3 regions of the Leclercia sp. W6 genome follow, and region 2 is predicted to be linked to each of the others. Evidence: predicted binding sites of a transcription regulator. Region 2 holds the regulator's gene; each other region holds the start of a gene.
What was found. The regulator CRP, encoded in region 2, controls carbon source genes, mostly activating them, when cyclic AMP is high. The targets are predictions, from matches to a motif close to ATGTGANNNNNNTCACAT.
Positions count from the first base shown of each region.

Region 1: a site for CRP is predicted at 5,328-5,345, ahead of azuC (stress response protein AzuC). Genes of this name have one in related genera too.
Region 3: a site for CRP is predicted at 1,226-1,243, ahead of DVA43_RS01460 (YfcZ/YiiS family protein). Genes of this name have one in related genera too.

Region 1 is NZ_CP031104.1:693,059-699,958, reverse strand. Features, by position in the region: gene araH (arabinose ABC transporter permease AraH) at 1-169, opposite strand, end outside; gene araG (L-arabinose ABC transporter ATP-binding protein AraG) at 184-1,698, opposite strand; gene araF (arabinose ABC transporter substrate-binding protein AraF) at 1,767-2,756, opposite strand; gene DVA43_RS03445 (DJ-1 family glyoxalase III) at 3,072-3,629, opposite strand; gene DVA43_RS03440 (non-heme ferritin-like protein) at 4,174-4,677, shown strand; gene DVA43_RS03435 (DUF2766 family protein) at 4,845-5,096, opposite strand; gene azuC (stress response protein AzuC) at 5,193-5,276, opposite strand; gene DVA43_RS03425 (MFS transporter) at 5,488-6,900, shown strand, end outside.
Region 2 is NZ_CP031104.1:4,081,174-4,088,073, reverse strand. Features, by position in the region: gene mdcA (malonate decarboxylase subunit alpha) at 1-341, opposite strand, end outside; gene DVA43_RS19930 (hydrolase) at 629-1,645, shown strand; gene DVA43_RS19925 (YheU family protein) at 1,648-1,866, shown strand; gene DVA43_RS19920 (phosphoribulokinase) at 1,897-2,766, shown strand; gene DVA43_RS19915 (OsmC family protein) at 2,857-3,261, opposite strand; gene crp (cAMP-activated global transcriptional regulator CRP) at 3,571-4,203, shown strand; gene DVA43_RS19905 (YccS/YhfK family putative transporter) at 4,261-6,348, shown strand; gene DVA43_RS19900 (aspartate aminotransferase family protein) at 6,428-6,900, opposite strand, start outside.
Region 3 is NZ_CP031104.1:283,505-290,404, reverse strand. Features, by position in the region: gene fadI (acetyl-CoA C-acyltransferase FadI) at 1-681, opposite strand, end outside; gene DVA43_RS01460 (YfcZ/YiiS family protein) at 837-1,121, opposite strand; gene fadL (long-chain fatty acid transporter FadL) at 1,493-2,815, shown strand; gene mlaA (phospholipid-binding lipoprotein MlaA) at 2,863-3,615, opposite strand; gene DVA43_RS01445 (formate/nitrite transporter family protein) at 3,931-4,872, shown strand; tRNA gene DVA43_RS01440 (tRNA-Arg) at 4,948-5,019, shown strand; gene DVA43_RS01435 (hypothetical protein) at 5,183-5,404, shown strand; gene DVA43_RS01430 (cysteine hydrolase family protein) at 5,569-6,108, shown strand; gene DVA43_RS01425 (DUF2058 domain-containing protein) at 6,198-6,737, shown strand; gene DVA43_RS01420 (HlyD family type I secretion periplasmic adaptor subunit) at 6,783-6,900, opposite strand, start outside.

The sequences.
Region 1 (6,900 bases), 1.6 Mb from region 2:
AGATGGCAAGGCCCAGCCCTTTCATGTTAATGAAGGTGGCGAAGTTAGGCACAAAGATGGCGCAGCCGAGGAACAGTACGGCAAACACGACCAGCATGCCGTATTGATCCCAGATCCGCCCAAAGCTGAAGGCCGATTTCGGCGCTCCGGATGTAGTGACAGAGGACATCTTATTCTCCTTACTCAGGCGACAGCCTGACTGACTTTAGGCATGGCGAGGCTTAACGCCTGCTGTTCATTCGCCTGTTCATGTAGCAATTCACCGGCAATGGCCCCTTCACGCATCACCACGATACGGTCGGCCACGCCCAGTACTTCCGGCAGATCGCTGGAGGCGAAGAGCACCGCCACGCCACGTTTTGCCAGGGCATAAATGACGTTATAGATTTCGTGCTTGGCGCCCACGTCGATACCGCGCGTCGGTTCATCCAGCAGGATCACCTTCATCTCTTCCGACAGCCATCGGCCCAGAATGGCCTTTTGCTGGTTGCCACCGGAGAGATTCATAATCAGCTGTTCCGCGCCCGGGGTTTTGATGTTGAGCGATCGAATGTGGTGATCGGCGTTGCTGACCTCCCACGTATCATTAATCAGACACCCGGCGCGGATGGTCTTGCGGCGTGCCGAGATATTGATGTTGTCCCGCACCGAGTGCACCGGGATGATCCCTTCGGCTTTGCGGTCTTCCGGGCAGAGCATCATCCCTGCGCGAATGGCATGGGCTGGTTTCTGAATATCGACAGGCTGGCCGTCGATAAACACCTGGCCGCCCGTAATGCGGGTGCCGCCAAACAGTCCTTTCATCAGCTCGCTGCGCCCTGCCCCTACCAGCCCGAACAGGCCAACGATTTCACCGCTGCGCACCGTCAGGCTTACCGGGGTGCGTACGCCGGGGGCTTTAACCTCTTCGAGGCGCAGCAGTTCGCCGCCATACTGGCGCGGTTCCCAGTGATAGATATCACCCAGTTCGCGCCCTACCATCGCCTGCACCAGCAGGTCGTGGTTGACCTGCTGCATGTCGCTGAAGGTGCGGACATAGCGACCATCTTTAAACACGGTAATAGCGTCGCTGAGGGCGAAGATCTCTTCCATACGGTGCGACACGTACAGAATGATGCGCCCCTCTTTGCGCAGCTCGCGGATCACCCGGAACAGGTTTTCGATTTCACGCGCCGACAGCGAGCTGGTGGGTTCGTCAAAGGCGATAATTTTGGCATTGCGCGCCAGCGCCTTGGCAATCTCCACCATCTGCCACTGGCCGATGGAGAGATACTTGAGCGGGGTCTGGGGATCAATATCCAGCCCAAGGTGCTTAAGCTGTAATCCGGCCTCATAGTTGAGCAGCGAACGGTTAACGAAACCGCCTTTATGCGGAAGCTGCCCAAGATAGATGTTCTCCGCCACGGTCATCTCCGGCACCAGATGCAGTTCCTGGTAGATGATGGCGACACCGGCATTCAGCGCGGCGGTGGTGTCCGCAAAGGCGACCTCTTTGCCCTGGATGGCGAGCGTGCCTGTCGTGGGGGTATAGTTACCGCTGAGGATCTTCAACAGCGTGGATTTTCCGGCGCCGTTCTCCCCCATCAGGGCGTGAACCTGACCCGCGTAGCAGTCAAAGCTGATGTCGGTCAGCGCGTTGACACCGGGAAAGGTTTTGCCGATGCCGCGAAAAGAGAGATACGGTTCAGACTGTTGCATAACGTCTCCGAGGATCGAGTAGTGAACGTCTGGCCCCCCGATGCTACGGGGGGCGCAATCACAGTGAATTACTTACCGCCCAGTCCCTTTTTCTCCAGCTCTGCTTTGAAGTTGTCACGGGTGATCAGCACCACATCGGTAACTTCAGTGAATTTCGCTGGCTCGGCACCTTTGGTGACCCAGTTGTAGAGCATTTCGCTGGATTTATAGCCATGTACGTCCGGGCTTGGCAGCAGAGAGCCGTAGAAGCCGGTGGCCTGTGCTTTAGAGAGCTCGCTCACCGCATCAACGCCGTTGATGCCGATGCCGATAACATCTGCCGCTTTGAAGCCCTGGCCTTCGGTGGCACGCACGCCGCCCAGTACGGTGTTGTCGTTCATCCCCACTACCAGCCAGTGTTTCACTTCAGGGTGTTGCACCAGCATGGAGTTGGCCGCATCGAAGGCGCCCGGGATGTCGTTGGATTTGGTTGGCACTTTGTAGATCTGTTTTTCCGGGAAGCCGGCCGCTTTCAGGGCTTCCATAGAGCCGGTGGTGCGACGGCGTGCGGTATCCAGTTCATCGGCAGTGATCGCCATAACCGCGGTATCCTTCACATCCCAGCCGCGTTTTTGCATCTCTTTATAGAGCTCCTGGCCCTGACGCTCACCGATTTTGGTCGCCGCCATCATCACCAGCGGCACGGTATCCATCGGCTTGCCTTTGGCGTTCACGAACTGGTCGTCCACGGCGATAACTTTCATGTCGTAGCCACGCGCTTTCGCCACGATAGCCGAGCCCAGTTTGGGATCCGGAGTACAGATGACAAACCCTTTCGCGCCGCTGGCTGCCAGGCTGTCGATAGCGTTCAGCGTTTTTTCACCATCCGGCACAGCAATTTTAATGACTTCAAAACCCAAATCTTTCCCGGCTTTATCGGCAAATTTCCACTCTGTCTGGAACCATGGCTCTTCCGGTTGCTTCACCAGGAAACCGAGCTTCAGGTTCTCCGCCATAGCGGATTGTGACATAACGGCAGCCAGACCGATGGCCGCCAGCGCTTTAGTAAATTTGTGCATGGTTAACTCCAGCTTTAGCGTTTTAATTTGTAGGGGAATAACAACTAAAATGTTTTTAATCGGACTTAAAACAAGGCATTAGCGCCAGGCGTGTATTAAGCGCATTTGCTTGAGATAGTTTTAGCGGGAAATTAATCATCCATAAGAGAGCGCCATCACACCGCAGAATTACAGTAATTGCGTACATAGATTCAGCGGAAAAAGACATAAATATGCAGGTATTTGTCTGACAAATAGAAAGGGGTAAAGCAGATTAGTCCATAAGATTAGCTAAGAAATCCTTGTGATCCGGGCGCGCTGGCGCCCGGCATCGTATTACCAGGGATAATAGATATGCTCGGCGTGATCGCGTACCGGTGCTTCATCACCCAGCAGACGTGCTGAGAGCGTCAGCGCAAAGTCGAAGGCATGGCCCAGCCCCTTGCCGCTGATGAGGTTGCCATCTTCCACCACTGGCGCATCGACATATTCGCCGTCCTGAATTTCCTGCCAGAGTTCTCCCGAGCAGACATAGCGACGCCCTTTTAACAGGCCATTGCCGCCCAGCACGCGCGCCGCAGCCGAACAGATTGGGGCGATAAATTTCCCCGCTTCGTCATGCGCGGCGACAAAACGCACCACATCGGCACTGGCCGCCAGATTCACGCTGCCCTGCGGGCCGCCGGGTAAAACGACCGCGTCGTAGTAACTGTCGAGTTTTTCGCTGAGGGTGCTGTCCGCCACCATCGGGATATTATGGTAGCTCACCACCGCGCGCGACTCGGCGCAGGCCAGGGTTTCTACCTCAATGTGGAGACGGCGTAAGATATCAATAGTGATAATCGCTTCCGCCTCTTCAAATCCGGGTGCCAGCAGCACCGCTACTTTTGCCATAATGAACTCCGCTAGTGAAACATAAAACAATGTTTCATTTTCACCGCGTACAGGGCGGAAAACTTCCAGCGGGATCACATATCGCACTATTTTCAGCAAAAATGATCTGGCGCAATTTTCACCAACTGTAAAAATCTATTAAAAACCAGAATTTTCTGTATTCCACCTGGCAGGAATAATTATCATTTTTTTTGCTAAGCGCCTATTTCACCGCGACGGAGAAAGACATAAAGTAATTTCATTGTTCGAGCAGTATTAAATTCATACAAATTTATATATTACAATAAGTTATTGACGAAAATCCTCACCCTTTTCTTCTCGAAATTCTTCATTTTTTTTAATTCCTGATGGTGGGTAAGGTTTAGTAAGAATATATTTATAAGGATTTTCTTATAAAGGATTCGCTGTTATTATGAATTCTACCTGATGCCTGAAATGAATTTGGGATCACATACAGGGAAAACAGAATGCTTTTATTCTGTAGTGAACTATCGTTAATGATGATTATTTTTTTGGTTACATAAACGAAGAAAAGGGAATGGATATGGCTGTCTCGGATATGATCACCAGGCTCAACACGCAGATGAACCTCGAGTTTCATGCGTCAAATCTCTCTTTGCACCTCAGCGAGTGGTGTTCAGAACATCAGCTAACCGGTTCCGCGACCTTCCTGCGCCTCCAGGCGCAGAGCAACGTCACGCAAATGATGCGCGTTTTCGATTTTTTAAAAGCATCAGGCGCAATGCCGGTTCTGAAACCCGTGGATATGACTGACGAAGAGTGCAATTGCCTGGAAGCGGTTTTCCAGCGCACACTGGAAGAGTATGAGCAGCGCTGTCAGACGCTGAATCAATTAACGGATGAAGCGCGGAAAATGAAAGATATTTCTACGCTCAACTTCCTGCATGATATTGAAAAAGAACAGCAGCAGGATGGGGTATTACTCAAAACCATCCTTGATGAAGTTCGCCAGGCGCGTCGCACCGGCATGGGTCTGGAACAGACCGATCGCCAGTTGCTTAACGTCGTCAGCCGTCAGCATCACTGATTCTGCGCGTTAACTAAATTACCCGGCCTGTGCCGGGTAATTTTTTGCAAAAGCGTTACCACCCTACTGGTGCAGACCTTCATGTAATTCTCGTTCCGGGCGACCCAGGGTCGCCCGTTCACATTATTCTCACAAAACCGTTTGTAAATTCAAAACACCGGTTTATTTTAGTGAGACTCGCCCTGCGGCGTGAACTTCAGTTCGATCAGCGCAATGGCTTTCTGTACGGCGCGCAGCGTAACAGGGTCGGCCGACGCAGGATTGCTGGCGAAATCGATGTTTTTCAGCTGACTGGACATTTTCTCGCGGACTTCTGCGGGCGCAATGATTTCAATCACATCAAGAATTTGTTTGATGACCAGCTGGCATGCAACGACGTCAGAGATCAGTTCCTGATCGGCACTCAGGTTTTGAGACATAGGCTTCTCCTGTTTGAAAGGCCGTCATAGTAGCAAAACGTCAGCCCTGATGCGGCGTACAGGCACAAAAAAACCTGCCGGAGCAGGTTTTTCTTATCAGAACATCGCGCCTGGCGGTACGTCCTTAAAGGTCTTGCAGTAGGATTCGAACATGCTTTTCAGGATCTTGCGCAATTTCATCGGTATGCTCCGGCTAAGTGTTATGCAGGTGTTATTGTTGATGCGGCTATAATATGACCTCCATCACAAAAATCAATGTTTTTGTGATATTCATCACGGCAGTTTATTTAAAACAAAACGATGTTCCGATTAAAAATGAATATAATTCAGTGTATTAACGCACAACGTGTTCCCGTAAATTTTTAAAAAAATTTTTAAGTGGCAGAGAAAAATGACCGAAAATCACTCCGGCAAAGCGGCCAGCGGGATCTCTCCCGCCGCGCTGCTGGTAGCCGGCGCGTTCTTTATGGAGTTTCTTGACGGCACGGTGATCGCCACGGCGTTACCCGATATGGCGAAAAGCTTTGGCGTGCAGGCGGTCGATCTTAATCTCGGGATCAGCGCCTACCTCATCACCCTGGCGGTGCTTATTCCGGCCAGCGGCTGGATCGCCGATCGCTTTGGCGCGCGTAAGGTGTTCACCCTTGCCCTGGCGATCTTCACTCTCGCCTCGGTGCTGTGCGGTCTCGCCACCAGCGTGGATCAGTTCATCGCCATGCGCATACTGCAGGGAATGGGCGGTGCATTAATGGTGCCGGTAGGCCGCCTTGCCGTATTGCGCACCACGCCTAAGCACCTGTTGATTACCGCCATCGCCACCCTCACCTGGCCCGCGCTGGTGGCACCCATCATCGGCCCGCCGCTGGGAGGCTTTATTACCAGCTATGCCAACTGGCGCTGGATCTTCTTTATTAACGTGCCGTTAGGGCTGATAGCTATCGTGCTGGCGCTGCGCATTATTCCCGATATCTATGAAGAGGCCCGTCGCCCGTTCGATACGCCGGGCTTTATCGCCACCTCGGTGGCGATGGTGAGTCTGGTCTATGCCATGGAGATGATGGGGGCGCAGGAGATGAATACAGGCATGACCCTTGCGCTGCTGGCAACAGGGATGGTGACCATGATTTATGCCCTGCGCCATTTCCGGCGCGCCGAGTGGCCGATGATCCGCCTCGACGCCTTGCAGGTACCCACCTTTCGGGTGACGATGTACGGCGGGTCGCTGTTTCGCGCCTCCATCAGCGCCGTGCCGTTTTTGCTGCCGCTGCTCTTTCAGGTAGGATTCGGCATGGATGCGTTCCACTCCGGTTTGCTGGTGCTGGCCGTCTTTGTCGGCAACCTGACCATCAAACCGGCAACCACGCCACTGATTCGCGGGCTGGGGTTTAAGAAGCTACTTCTAATCAACGGCGCGCTGAACGTGCTGGCTCTGCTGGCCTGCGCTTTCCTGACTCCACAAACCCCGGTGTGGCTCATTATGCTGATCCTTTATCTGGGCGGCGTGTTCCGTTCCATTCAGTTTACCGCCATCAGTACCCTTGCTTTTGCGGATGTGCCTTCGCCGCAGATGAGCTATGCCAACACCCTATTTTCCACCGCCACCCAGCTGGCAGTGGGGCTGGGGATCACCCTCGGCGCCATCGGGATCCGCATCGGCGAAGTGTGTAGCGAATGGCTGGGGATGGCGTCGCTACCGGGCATCAGCTTCCGGCTGGCGTTTGTAGCCATTGCGCTGGTCTGTCTGCTGGGGATGGTCGATACCCTGCGGCTGGTAAAAGATGCCGGCAGTGCGGTATCCAGAAAA
Region 2 (6,900 bases):
CGCAGGCTCTGGGTACCGGAGAAGGAGAAGTCGAGCTTGCGGGCGATGCCTTTTTCAAAGATATCCAGGTGTTCGCTGCGGCCCACGCTCGGCATAATCATATGCAGATCGTGAACGACCTGAGGGTTCACCTCGGCCAGCGAGCGGGAAAGGAAATCCGCCTGCTTCTGGTTATTGCCTTCCAGTACGACTTTGTCGCCTGGGGCGATCAGTTTTTCCAGCATAGCGACGAGGTCGCCTGTTGGCAGTACCTTGCCCTGCACCGGGACGGAAGCCAGGCGGCGCGCTTTTTCAGTGCGACGCGTATTCCAGTTCCGGGCTGGCGTTTGCCCTGATAACATTGTTAACCTCCTGATTCAGCACATCTTTAGATTTGCTTAACGTTGAGTTAAGTCTGCACCCTGGTGATAAAGGCATCAATTAAGCCTGGAACAGAATCGTTAGCCTGAGAGTAATAAAGAAGGCAATTAATTGTGATCGGGATCATTTGACGTTGTTAAACAACAGGCTACGGGCCAAAAAAGGGCGCTGTGAGGAGAGGCGTTCGCGCAATCGCGTGGCTTTTTATAAACAGGAGCCGATTCGGAAGGTATAGTGAACGATTGAGAAGAATTAACATCACACCGTTATGACGCAGACAATCCCATCTGAATTTAACTTTACGCCCGACGAGAGCGCGACCTTTGTCCCTATGCGGGGCCTGTCGAACCGCCATCTGCAAACCATGCTGCCGCGTCTCATCCGCCGTAAAGTGCTTTTTACTCCCGTCTGGCAGCGACTCGACCTGCCGGATGATGACTTTGTGGATCTGGCATGGAGTGAAGATCCCTCTAAGGCACAGCACAAACCCCGGCTGGTGGTCTTTCATGGTCTGGAGGGCAGCCTGCACAGCCCCTATGCTCACGGCCTGATTCAGGCGGCAAAAGCGCGCGGCTGGCTGGGCGTGGTGATGCATTTCAGAGGCTGTAGCGGCGAACCCAATCGCCAGAAACGCATCTATCACTCCGGCGAAACAGAAGATGGCACCTGGTTCCTGCGCTGGCTGGCGGAGACTCACGGCCCGGCCCCCACCGCTGCGGTGGGCTATTCGCTGGGGGGAAACATGCTCGCCTGCCTGCTGGCGAAAGAGGGGGACACGATCCCGCTGGATGCCGCCGTCATCGTCTCTGCCCCGTTTATGCTGGAACAGTGCAGCTATCATATGGATAAGGGCTTTTCGCGCGTGTATCAGCGCTACCTGCTTAACCTGCTGAAAGGCAACGCCTCACGTAAACTGAAGGCCTATCCGGGCTCGCTGCCGATAAACCTCGAGCAGCTCAAGCGCATGCGGCGCATTCGTGAATTTGACGATCTGATCACCGCGAAAATTCACGGTTTTGCCGATGCGATTGACTACTATCGTCAGTGCAGCGCCATGCCATTGCTGAATCAAATCACCCGGCCTACGCTGATCATTCATGCGAAAGACGATCCGTTTATGGATCATCATTCGATTCCGGCGCCGGAACATTTACCGGCAAACGTACAGTATCAGCTGACCGAACATGGCGGACACGTGGGCTTTATCAGCGGAACGCTGCGCCGACCACAGATGTGGCTGGAGACACGTATCCCGGACTGGCTGACCCCCTATCTGGAAAAATAAACATGATTATTCCCTGGCAAGATCTGGCTCCCGAAACGCTGGATAATCTGATTGAAAGTTTTGTGTTACGCGAAGGCACCGATTATGGTGAAGAGGAACGTTCGCTTGAGCAGAAGGTCGCTGACGTCAGGCGCCAGCTGCAAAGCGGTGAGGTGCTGGTCGTATGGTCCGAGCTGCACGAAACCGTCAACATCATGCCTCGCAATCAATTTCGCGGTTAACCGCGACATCTTTCCACTCAGGGAGTTGCTATGTCCGCCAGACATCCGGTTATCGCCGTCACAGGATCGAGTGGTGCGGGTACCACCACCACCAGCCTCGCCTTTCGTAAGATCTTCTCGCAACTGCATCTGCGTGCCGCGGAAGTGGAAGGCGACAGCTTTCACCGCTACACCCGCCCTGAGATGGATATGGCCATCCGCAAGGCCCGTGATTTAGGCAAACATATCAGCTACTTTGGCCCCGATGCTAACGACTTTGGCCTGCTGGAGCAGACCTTTGCAGAGTACGGTCGAAGCGGCACTGGCCAGTCGCGCAAATACCTGCATACCTATGACGAGGCGGTACCCTGGAACCAGGTTCCGGGCACTTTCACTCCCTGGCAGCCGCTGCCAGAACCCACGGATGTGCTGTTTTATGAAGGTCTGCACGGCGGGGTCGTTACGCCGCACCATGACGTGGCGCGCCATGTCGATCTGCTGGTGGGCGTCGTACCCATTGTAAACCTGGAGTGGATCCAGAAGCTGACGCGGGATACCAGCGAGCGCGGCCATTCCCGCGAGGCGGTGATGGATTCGGTGGTTCGCTCCATGGAGGATTACATCAACTTCCTGACGCCGCAGTTTTCCCGCACCCATATTAACTTCCAGCGCGTCCCGACCGTGGACACCTCTAACCCCTTTGCCGCTAAAGGCATCCCGTCGCTGGATGAGAGCTTTGTGGTGATCCATTTCCGCAATCTGGACAATATCGATTACCCCTGGCTGCTGGCGATGCTGCAGGGTTCGTTTATTTCACACATCAATACGCTGGTGGTGCCGGGCGGGAAGATGGGGCTGGCGATGGAGTTAATCATGACGCCGCTGGTGCAGCGGTTAATGGAAGGGAAGAAGATCGATTGAGGCGTGTTGCCCGGTGGCGCTACGCTTACCGGGCCTACAAGGTTCTGTAGGCCGGGCAAACGAAGTGCCGCCCGGCGTTTGATCCAGGACTTACGCCTCGATCACTTCATACGAATGGGTAATATTGACCGCTTTCTCCAGCATCAGCGCCACGGAGCAGTACTTCTCCGCAGAGAGATCCACCGCGCGGGATACCGCAGCATCTTTCAGCGCTTTGCCGGTCACCACGAAATGCAGGTTGATATGGGTGAAGAGACGCGGCGCTTCATCCCGACGCTCTGAGGTCAGTTTCACTTCGCAGTCGGTCACATCGTGACGCCCTTTTTGCAGAATCGATACCACGTCGATAGCGCTGCATCCTCCCGCCGCCATCAGAACCACTTCCATCGGGCTGGGTGCTTTATCACCGGAGTTGCCATCCATCAGAATCTGGTGCCCCGACGCGGACTCACCGAGAAACGTTAAACCTTCAACCCATTTCACACGTGCTTGCATTTTAACTCACTCCAGGATTGCATTTTTCTTGTCAGATTACGCGCCAGTAACAATTCTGGCAACGGAAGTCGACCTGCATCAAGCTGAAGCGAGACACCAGGAGACACGCGGCAAAAGCTATGCTAAAACAGTCGAGATGCTACAGTAATACATTGACGTTGCACATGTATGCAGAGGACATCACACATTACAGGCTGCTAATCAGTGTGACAGCCAGACCCCAGGCAGGGGAAAGAATACGATTGCAACCCCAGAGTACAGGTACAGAGCCAGACTCTGGAGCCAGCTTATAACAGAGGATAACAGCGCATGGTGCTTGGCAAACCGCAAACAGACCCGACTCTCGAATGGTTCTTGTCTCATTGCCACATTCATAAGTACCCATCGAAGAGCACGCTGATTCACCAGGGTGAAAAAGCGGAAACGTTGTATTACATCGTCAAAGGCTCAGTGGCAGTGCTGATCAAAGATGAAGAAGGCAAAGAGATGATCCTCTCTTACCTGAATCAGGGAGACTTTATCGGTGAACTGGGCCTGTTTGAAGAAGGTCAGGAGCGTAGCGCCTGGGTCCGTGCGAAAACCGCGTGTGAAGTGGCTGAGATCTCTTATAAAAAGTTCCGCCAGCTGATCCAGGTTAACCCGGATATCCTGATGCGCCTCTCTTCGCAGATGGCTCGCCGTCTGCAGGTTACTTCCGAGAAAGTGGGCAACCTCGCCTTCCTGGACGTAACGGGCCGTATCGCTCAGACGCTGCTGAACCTGGCGAAACAGCCAGACGCCATGACCCACCCGGACGGTATGCAAATTAAAATTACCCGTCAGGAAATTGGTCAGATCGTCGGTTGCTCCCGTGAGACAGTGGGCCGTATTTTGAAAATGCTGGAAGATCAGAATCTGATTTCCGCCCACGGTAAAACCATCGTGGTTTACGGAACACGTTAATTCCGCTCAGACGGCGTGGCATCGCACGATGACACGCCGTTTTTGTCTCTCTCACCCATGTGGCGCAGGCTCATTTACCACCCGGAAGTTAACTACGCACTGCGGCAAACCCTGGTGCTGTGTCTCCCTGTGGCTGTGGGTTTAGTTCTCGGTTACCTGCAATACGGCCTTCTGTTTTCTCTCGTTCCCGCCTGCTGCAACATTGCGGGTCTCGACACGCCCCATAAACGCTTTTTTAAACGCCTGATGATTGGCGGCTGCTTGTTTGCCGGCTGTAGTCTTGCCGTGCAATTGCTGCTGGCGCGCGATATTCCGCTGCCCCTCATTCTGACTGCCCTGGCGATGACGTTAGGGGTCACGGCGGAGATCAGCGCTCTGCACGCCCGCCTGCTGCCCGCCTCGCTGATTGCGGCCATCTTTACCCTCAGTCTGGCGGGAAATATGCCGATCTGGGCGCCGCTGCTGATCTACGCCCTGGGGACACTCTGGTACGGTCTGTTTAACTGGTTCTGGTTCTGGCTGTGGCGGGAGCAGCCGCTGCGTGAATCCCTGAGCGTGCTCTACCGCCAGCTGGCCGATTACTGCGAAGCGAAATACACCCTGCTGACCCAGCATACCGACCCGGAAAAATCACTGCCGCCGCTGCTGGCACGCCAGCAGAAGGTGGTGGACCTGATTAGTCAGTGCTACCAGCAGCTGCATATGCTGGCGGCAAACAGGAATCATGAATACAAACGTCTGCTGCGTACCTTCCAGGTGGGGCTGGATCTGCAGGAGCATATCTCCGTCAGCCTGCATCATCCGCAGGAGGTGCAAAAGCTGGTGGAGCGCAGTCACGCCGAAGCGGTGATCCGCTGGAACGCACAGACCGTCGCCGCCCGGCTACGGGTGTTGGCTGACGACATTCTCTATCATCGCTACCCCACCCGTTTCACTATGGACAAGCAGCTCGGCGCGCTGGAGAAAATCGCCCGCCAGCATCCGGATAACCCGGTGGGCCAGTTCTGCGCCTGGCACTTCAGCCGTATTGCCCGTGTGCTCCGCACTCAGCGCCCGCTCTACCCCCGCGACCTGATGGCAGACAAGCAGAAACGCCTGCCGCTGATCCCCGCCCTGAGAAGCTATCTGTCGCTGAAGTCTGCCGCCCTGCGCAATGCGGCCCGTATCAGCGTGATGCTGAGTATCGCCAGCCTGATGGGGATGGCGCTGCACCTGCCTAAGCCTTACTGGATCTTAATGACCGTGCTGCTGGTGACGCAAAACGGCTACAGCGCCACGCGGGTGCGCATCCTCCACCGGGCGGGCGGCACGATGGCGGGGCTGATTATTGCGGGGATCACCCTGCACTTACACGTCCCGGAAGGCTATACCCTGGCGGGGATGCTGCTGGTGACGCTGGTAAGCTACCTGATCATTCGCAAGAGCTACGGCTGGGCGACCGTGGGCTTTACGCTGACCGCGGTGTACAGCCTGCAACTGATTACGCTCAACGGTGAGCAGTTTATTATCGCCCGGTTGGCCGATACGCTGATTGGCTGCCTGATTGCCTTTGGCGGCATGGTCTGGCTGTGGCCGCAGTGGCAGAGCGGATTGCTGCGGCAGAACGCTCACGACGCGCTGGAGGCCGATCAGGAAGCCATCCGCCTGATCCTCAGCGACGATCCGCAACCCACGCCGCTGGCCTGGCAGCGCATGAAGGTCAATCAGGCGCACAATGCGCTGTTCAACTCCCTCAACCAGGCGATGCAGGAGCCAGGCTTCAATTCGGCATATCTGGCGGATATGAAACTCTGGGTGACGCACAGCCAGTTTATCGTGGAGCATATCAACGCAATGACGACCCTGGCGCGGGAGCATACGATGCTGACGCCAGACCTGGCGCAGCGTTATTTGCAGTCGTGTGAAATCGCCCTCCAGCGCTGTCAGCAGCGTCTGGAGTATGACGAGCCGGGTGAGAGTGGGGACAGCAATATTCTGGAAGCGCCAGAGACCCTGACGCAAGGCCCCATGAGCACGCTGGAACAACATCTGCAGCGCACCCTGGGGCATTTGAACACCATGCACACCATTTCGTCGGTGGCGTGGCGCCAGCGTCCGCATCATGGCATCTGGTTGATACGGCGACTGAAGCGGAGGCCGTACTAGCATTTGCCCGGCGGCGCTACGCTTGCACGGGCCTACGGACTTGTAGGCCGGGTAAGCGCAGCGCCACCCGGCATCTCACTTATCCCTGAATCACCCGCTTCACCGCCTGCGCAAAGCGGGTCATCCCCTCTTCGATATCCGCGCTTTCCACCAGCAGCGATGGCGCAAAGCGCATCACGTCCGGCCCGGCGTTGAGCACCATCGCCCCTTCACTGGCGGCGGCGTAGAGGAAATCGCGCGCCCGGCCTTTGTATTGCGGCTTCAGTTCGGCGCCAATCAACAGCCCCATGCCACGGATATCGCTGAAGACATCGTACTGCGCATCGATCTGCTGAAGATGCTTCACAAACTGCTCGCGCTTTGTATTGACGCCGCTCAGCACGTCCGGGGTATTGATGATATCGAACGCCGCCCCGGCAACCGCGCACGCCAGCGGGTTGCCGCCGTAGGTCGAGCCGTGAGAGCCCACGTGGAATGCCGAGGCGATATCCTGGGTGGTGAGAACCGCGCTCACCGGGAAGCCGCCGCCGAGCGCTTTAGCGCTGGTCAGGA
Region 3 (6,900 bases), 1.1 Mb from region 2:
CATCACCTCCTCCGCCAGCTTGCCTTCTGCCCAGGCTTCTGCGGCGCGCTGATGCGAGCGGTGCGCCAGGGCATCCTGCTGCTCACGGGTGATGCCATAGGTTTTCGCCATCTGTTCGGCGGTATCCCCCATTCGCAGCCCGGTGGAGTATTCCGCCACGGCGGGCGGAACAGGAAGGAGATCGCGCAGACGCAGGCGCGAGAACAGTGACAGCCGCTGCCCAGTGGTGCGGGCCTTGTTGACGTCTACCAGCACGCGCGCGAGCTTTTTGCTGACGCCAATCGGTAACACGGACGAGGAGTCTGCGCCCCCGGCTATCCCGGCGCGAATGGTGCCGGTTATCAGGCTTTCTGCCACGTTCGCCACCGCCTGAAAGCTGGTGGCGCAGGCGCGGCTGACGCTGTAGGCATCGGTGTGGACATTCATTCCGGTGCCCAGCACGATTTCACGGGCGATATTCGGCGCTTCCGGCATTTGCACCACCTGGCCAAAGACCAGCTGTTCAATCACCTCGGGTGGGATTTCACTGCGAGCCAGCAGCTCCCCTACAACCATTTTTCCCAGATCGACGGCAGGTACGCCATGATACGCCGTCGCCTGACGGGCAAATGGCGTGCGTAATCCACTGACAATGGCAATGCGATCCCCCTGACGGGTGATTAGCGGTAATGCCTGACTCATAACGCTCCCCTGTGAATAACAAATGCGCAAAGTGGTCTGACCTGATAACAGTCTTAACTAAATTTTTACATTAGCCAATCGGGGAGAGGAAAAATTGCGAGCGAACACACAGAGAGGAGACGAAACGCCTCCCGGAAGGGAGGCGCGGGAAGGGCTTAACGCAGACCGAGTTGAAAAATCAGGGATTCTGCTTCGCAGCTGAACACGAAGTCGATGTCCAGACGAACGCCGCCTTCCACTTCGGTGAAGTTGGCGTTGATTGCGCACGGTTCGGACTCCACGCTGCGGGCTTTTTCGGTCAGCGCGGCCAGCGTCTCTTCGGCGTCGGCACGGCGGGTAAACTCACGGCTGTAAGAGGCGGTGCAATCCGTGTTGTCCACAATGGTGCCCACATCCATACAGCAGCAAACCGGGGTTTCATCAGCACTGCATTTACTCATAGTAGATTTCCTCTTCATTCGCGCATGGCGCGAGATAAACACGATGCTGATATTTTACGCGCCGGGCGGGAGCGGCTCCAGTTGTTAATGGCTTTAAACCGGGTAAGTGAGCAATATCACAAGTAAAAATGATCTAAAACAAAAATCACCCATTAGGAGGACGCGAACTGGTCACAATTTTGCCAACCAGATCCCGTTTCGAAAAACATATCGGTAAATATTCATAAACACCCTTGCAACATTCTATCTGGTCAGACCTATACTCTCGCCACTGGTCTGATTTCTAAGTGTTACCACAGACCCTACACTTCGCGCTCCTGTTACGGTATGTAACAAAAATTGAATAAAAATAACTCAATGAGGTTATGGTCATGAGCCAGAAAACCCTGTTCAAAAAAACTGCGCTGGCAGTCGCAGTGGCAATCGTTTCCACCTCCGCCTGGTCAGCGGGCTTTCAGTTGAATGAGTTCTCTTCCTCAGGCCTGGGCCGCGCCTATTCCGGGGAAGGTGCTATCGCTGATGACGCAGGGAACGCGAGCCGTAACCCTGCCCTGATCATGATGTTTGATCGTCCTACCTTCTCCGCAGGCGCCATCTTTGTTGACCCTGATGTGGATATCTCCGGACGCTCGCCAACGGGCGCAAGCCTGAACGCGGATAACATCGCGCCAACAGCGTGGGTGCCAAACCTGCACTTTGTCGCACCAATCAACGATCAATTCGGCTGGGGCGCATCAGTCACCTCTAACTACGGACTGGCGACCGAGTTCAATAACAACTACGCAGCAGGGGCATACGGCGGTACCACCGACCTGGAGACCCTCAACCTGAACCTGAGCGGTGCTTATCGCCTGGATAATCACTGGAGTTTCGGTGTTGGCTTTGATGCGGTCTATGCGAAAGCGAAAATTGAGCGCTACGCGGGTGACCTGGGTCGCATCGTTGCAGGCTCCGGCGCATTACCTCCGGCTCTGGCACGACAGGTCGCGGGGATCCCGGGAGATACCCAGATTGCCTACCTGAAAGGTGATGAGTGGGGCTTTGGCTGGAACGCCGGTATTCTGTATGAAATCGATAAGAACAACCGGTATGGCTTGACCTACCGCTCTGAAGTGAAAATCGATTTCGATGGCGACTATAAGAGCAGCCTGCCTTCAGCCTATAATCAGATCCTCGGCAACTTTGGTCTGCCAATGGGGACGGATGGCCGCACCACTGGCGGTTCTCTGACCCTGAATTTACCTGAGATGTGGGAACTGTCCGGTTATAACAGAGTCGCGCCGCAATGGGCCATCCACTATAGCCTGACCTACACGAGCTGGAGCCAGTTCCAGGAGCTGAAAGCGACTAACAGCGGCGGTGATACGCTTTTCTATAAAGATGAAAGCTTCCGTGACGCTTACCGCATCGCACTGGGTACCACCTACTATATGGACGATAACTGGACATTCCGTACCGGTATCGCCTTCGATGACAGCCCGGTTCCGGCAGACAAACGCTCTATCTCCATTCCGGATCAGGATCGCTTCTGGCTGAGCGCCGGTGCGACCTATGCATTCAACAAAGATGCCTCCATCGATGCGGGTGTCTCTTATATGCATGGTCAGAAAGTGACGTTCCAGGAAGGTCCGTATGAGTTCTCTTCTGAAGGTAAAGCCTGGCTCTATGGCATGAACTTCAACTACGCGTTCTAATCACGCAGGGATAAAAAAAGGCGAGCCTCGCGCTCACCTTTTCTTTTTTATTCCGCATCAATCTCGGAGAGTTCATTCTCGATCGCTTTCGCGTTCGGGTTCTCTTCCGGTTTCAGCTTACCGCCGTTAGCAATGAAGTCGTGATTCTGGAAGTACGCTTCACGCACCATGAGATACGGATCGGAAGACTGACGCAGCAGACCGTCTGAATCCAGCAGTTGCGCGCGCGTCTCCACCCCTTCCAGCGTCCATTTACCCACCGACAGCGGCCAGGTCAGCCACGACAGCACCGGATAGAGCGTATCGACCATATCACCGCCGTCATCACGCAACGTGAAGCTACCGTAGAACGGCAGATGCACATACGGACCGTAACCCACATTGTAGTGACCCAGCGTACTACCGAAACGGTGCGGCTGTTCGCGCTGCAGCTTCGGATTCGCCATCCCGGCAACGTCAATAAAGCCACCCATCCCTAACAGGGTGTTCAGGAAGAAGCGGGTAAAGTGGACCATCCCCTGATAGGGATCGCCCTGCAGGAAGTAGTTCGCCATCACCGCTGGCTCTTCGAGGTTGCTGGTGAAGTTGCTCAGCCCGTTACGGGCAGGTTGTGGAACATAATCCCGCCATGCCACCGCAACCGGACGCACCACATACGGATCCAGCACGTTATAGTTGAAGTTGTACATGGTGCGGTTAAATCCTTCCAGAGGATCGGAGCGCCCCTGCTGCTCGCCAGAGCTGGCGCAGCCCATCAGCAACGTGGTGCTCAACGCAACCACCGACAGCCGAAGTTTCATATCTTTCTCCCTGTTAAGTATGGCTATCAGCAAAAGCCATCCGTCATGGCGCTTTCGCGCTCTGTCTGTAAACGTGTAAGTGATTGTATCAGCGCGTTTACTGATGTCTACGACCACAAATCGGGGCAATAAACACTCTCTGGTATGATCTCAGAATAGCCTGGCTTTAGGTTTTCGTTTGGCTGGCAATTTTATACGGCCTTTGCTGGCAATGTATCGCCTTTATTGCCATTACAGGAATTTAAGAGCTTCCCCACGGGCGGCGGGAGAAAAAGCGCTACGCTTAAAGGTATCTGCAACCTATGGAGCATTGCGATGGACGAGCTAAAAGAAGAAAAAATTGATAGCCATACCGAAGAGTTGGAAGTTGAAAGCGAGGAGAATCGCCGGGGAAAGAAGATTGAGGTTGACGAGGATCGCCTGCCCTCACGTGCAATGGCAATCCACGAACATATTCGCCAGGACGGTGAAAAGGAGCTGGAGCGCGACGCCATGGCGCTGTTCTGGTCGGCCATTGCCGCCGGATTATCGATGGGCGCCTCCCTGCTGGCGAAAGGGATTTTTCATGTCGAGCTTGAAGGGGTGCCCGGCGGCATAATCATCGAAAACATCGGATACACCTTTGGCTTTATTATCGTGATTATGGCGCGCCAGCAGCTCTTCACCGAGAATACCGTCACCGCAGTACTGCCGGTGATGCAAAGCCCAACCTGGGGTAATTTCGGCCTGCTGATGCGCCTGTGGAGCGTGGTGCTGCTCGGTAATATCATCGGCACCGGTGTCGCCGCCTGGGCGTTCGAGTTTATGCCGATATTTGATGAGCCCACCCGCGACGCCTTTGTGAAAATCGGGATGGGGGTGATGGAAAACAGCCCCTCAGAGATGTTCGCCAACGCGATCATCTCCGGCTGGATTGTCGCCACCATGGTCTGGATGTTCCCGGCTGCCGGTTCAGCGAAAATCGTGGTCATTATCCTGATGACCTGGCTTATCGCCCTGGCCGATACCACCCACATTGTGGTGGGGACGGTGGAGATCCTGTACCTGGTATTTAACGGCACCATTCACTGGACCGAGTTTTTCTGGCCCTTCGCGCTCCCTACCCTTGCCGGTAACATCTGCGGCGGTACCTTTATTTTTGCCCTGCTCAGCCATGCGCAAATCCGTAACGATATGTCGAATAAGCGTAAAGCTGAACTAAAAGCGAAAGAGCAAGCCCAGCAGGAAAAAGAGGAAGAACGCAAAAAAGCGGTGTGAGTGGCGACACTTTAAGCAGTCAGGCGGTCACGCGCTTAACGCATTGTATAAATGACGTTATACTCGTGCCGCTTTGTCCCCTTAGTTAAATGGATATAACGAGCCCCTCCTAAGGGCTAGTTGCAGGTTCGATTCCTGCAGGGGACACTTTCCTGCCGTCAGATTTACTTTTTTTCCCGCAACTTCGTAAGTTACTTTCTGTTCAATAGCACCCATAAACACAACTTAACGGGTTGCTGTAATGTACTCTCCCGCCATCAGAACGTATCCCTGGCTCACCAGGTAATACAAAATTGAACGGAGAAAATTGATGAAGAAGATCCTGATCGCGCTGGCTTTAATCGCCCCATGCTCAGCCTTTGCTGGGGTTGTGTTTCACCCTGTAGAACGCGCAGCCGTGGTCGCGAATTCCGCCCACCCGGTAGCGGCTGCAACGGTTACCGCGCAGGCAAGAAATCATCGTGCCGCCAGGGTAGATGCCGTTAACTGCAACGATGGGCATTGCGTACAGCGCGGTAACGTCATTCGCTAAGCGTTACGGAGCCCCGAAAGCTCGGGGCTCAAACCCACCAAACCCGGGCGCTGACGCCCCTGAGCAAAACGGATATTCTTTAACGGTCTCGTTCACATGAGAGGCAGTTTACTTGCCCGTGAGCGCAGCTCATCCTGCCACTCATCCGTTTTACAGAGGGTCAAATGCCAAAAGCACTACTCATCATCGATATGCAGAATTTTGTCACGGAAAGAATTCAGCAGGGCGTGGATTACTTCCCGCATAACAGCATTGAAAACATGACCTCTGTAATTGAAAAATTCAGAAAATCAGGCCGTCCCGTCATCCACGTTCGCCACCAGACGCCTGAACAGGGCTCGCTTTTCCATCCCCACTCGCCATCCAGCTTACCTCTGGACGCCTTCAAAGAATTAGCGAACGAACCGGTCTTTATCAAACACACCTCTTCCGCGTTCAGCTCAACGGAATTAATGCCTTATCTTCAGGACGCGCAGATTTCAGAGGTTGTTGTTATTGGCGCGGTGGCAGGATTTTGCGTTAACTCCACCGTCAGAATGGGTGCCGACCTTGGGTTAAAGATGACGGTAGTAAAAGATGCGGTGCTCAGTTTTGAACTGAGACAATCTCAGCTCAGCGCAAAAGTCATTCATGATGTTACCCTTGCGCTACTTGCGGCCGATTTTGCTCAGGTGACAGACGCCACGGAACTACAGCTGTCCTGAATAGTGTGCCCTGAGCGACCATCGCCTGGCACGCCCCTCACGCTTCAGGGTATAATCTGCCAATCATTTGACAGATTTCAGAAACGACGATGACCAAACTCACACTACAAGAGCAGATGCTGAAAGCTGGCTTAGTCAGCAGTAAAAAGCTGGAAAAAGTGCAGCGCACCGCCAAAAAGTCCCGCGTCCAGGCGCGTGAGGCCCGGGAAGCGGTAGAAGCGAATAAGCAGGCGCAAATTGAGCGCGACAAAGAGCTTAGCGAACAGCAAAAGCAGGCGACGCTGGCAAAAGAGTATAAGGCGCAGATCAAGCAGTTGATTGAGATGAACCGCATCGTCATTGCCAAAGGCGATATCGGCTTTAACTTCACCGACGGCAATCTGATTAAAAAAATCACTGTGGATAAAATCACGCAAAAACAGCTGATCAATGGCCGTCTGGCGATTGCGCGTCTGGTTGCTGAAGCGGGTCGCGAGAGCGAATACGCCATCATCCCTGCCGTTGTGGCGAATAAAATTATCCAGCGTGATGCGAGCTATATCGTCTTCAGCGGCGAACTGACGCAGGAAGCGAAGGATGAAGACGATCCGTACGCTGATTTTGTCGTGCCTGACGATTTGATGTGGTAACACTTAAAGGCCACCTCCCGGCGAGGTGGCCTTTCTCCATACTTATTAGCGTTCGTGGAACGCCTCCGCTCTGGCGCGCAGAATCGGTTTCAGCAGATAGGCCATCACCGTTTTCTTACCGGTAATAATATCCACCGACGCCACCATTCCCGGAATAATTAAC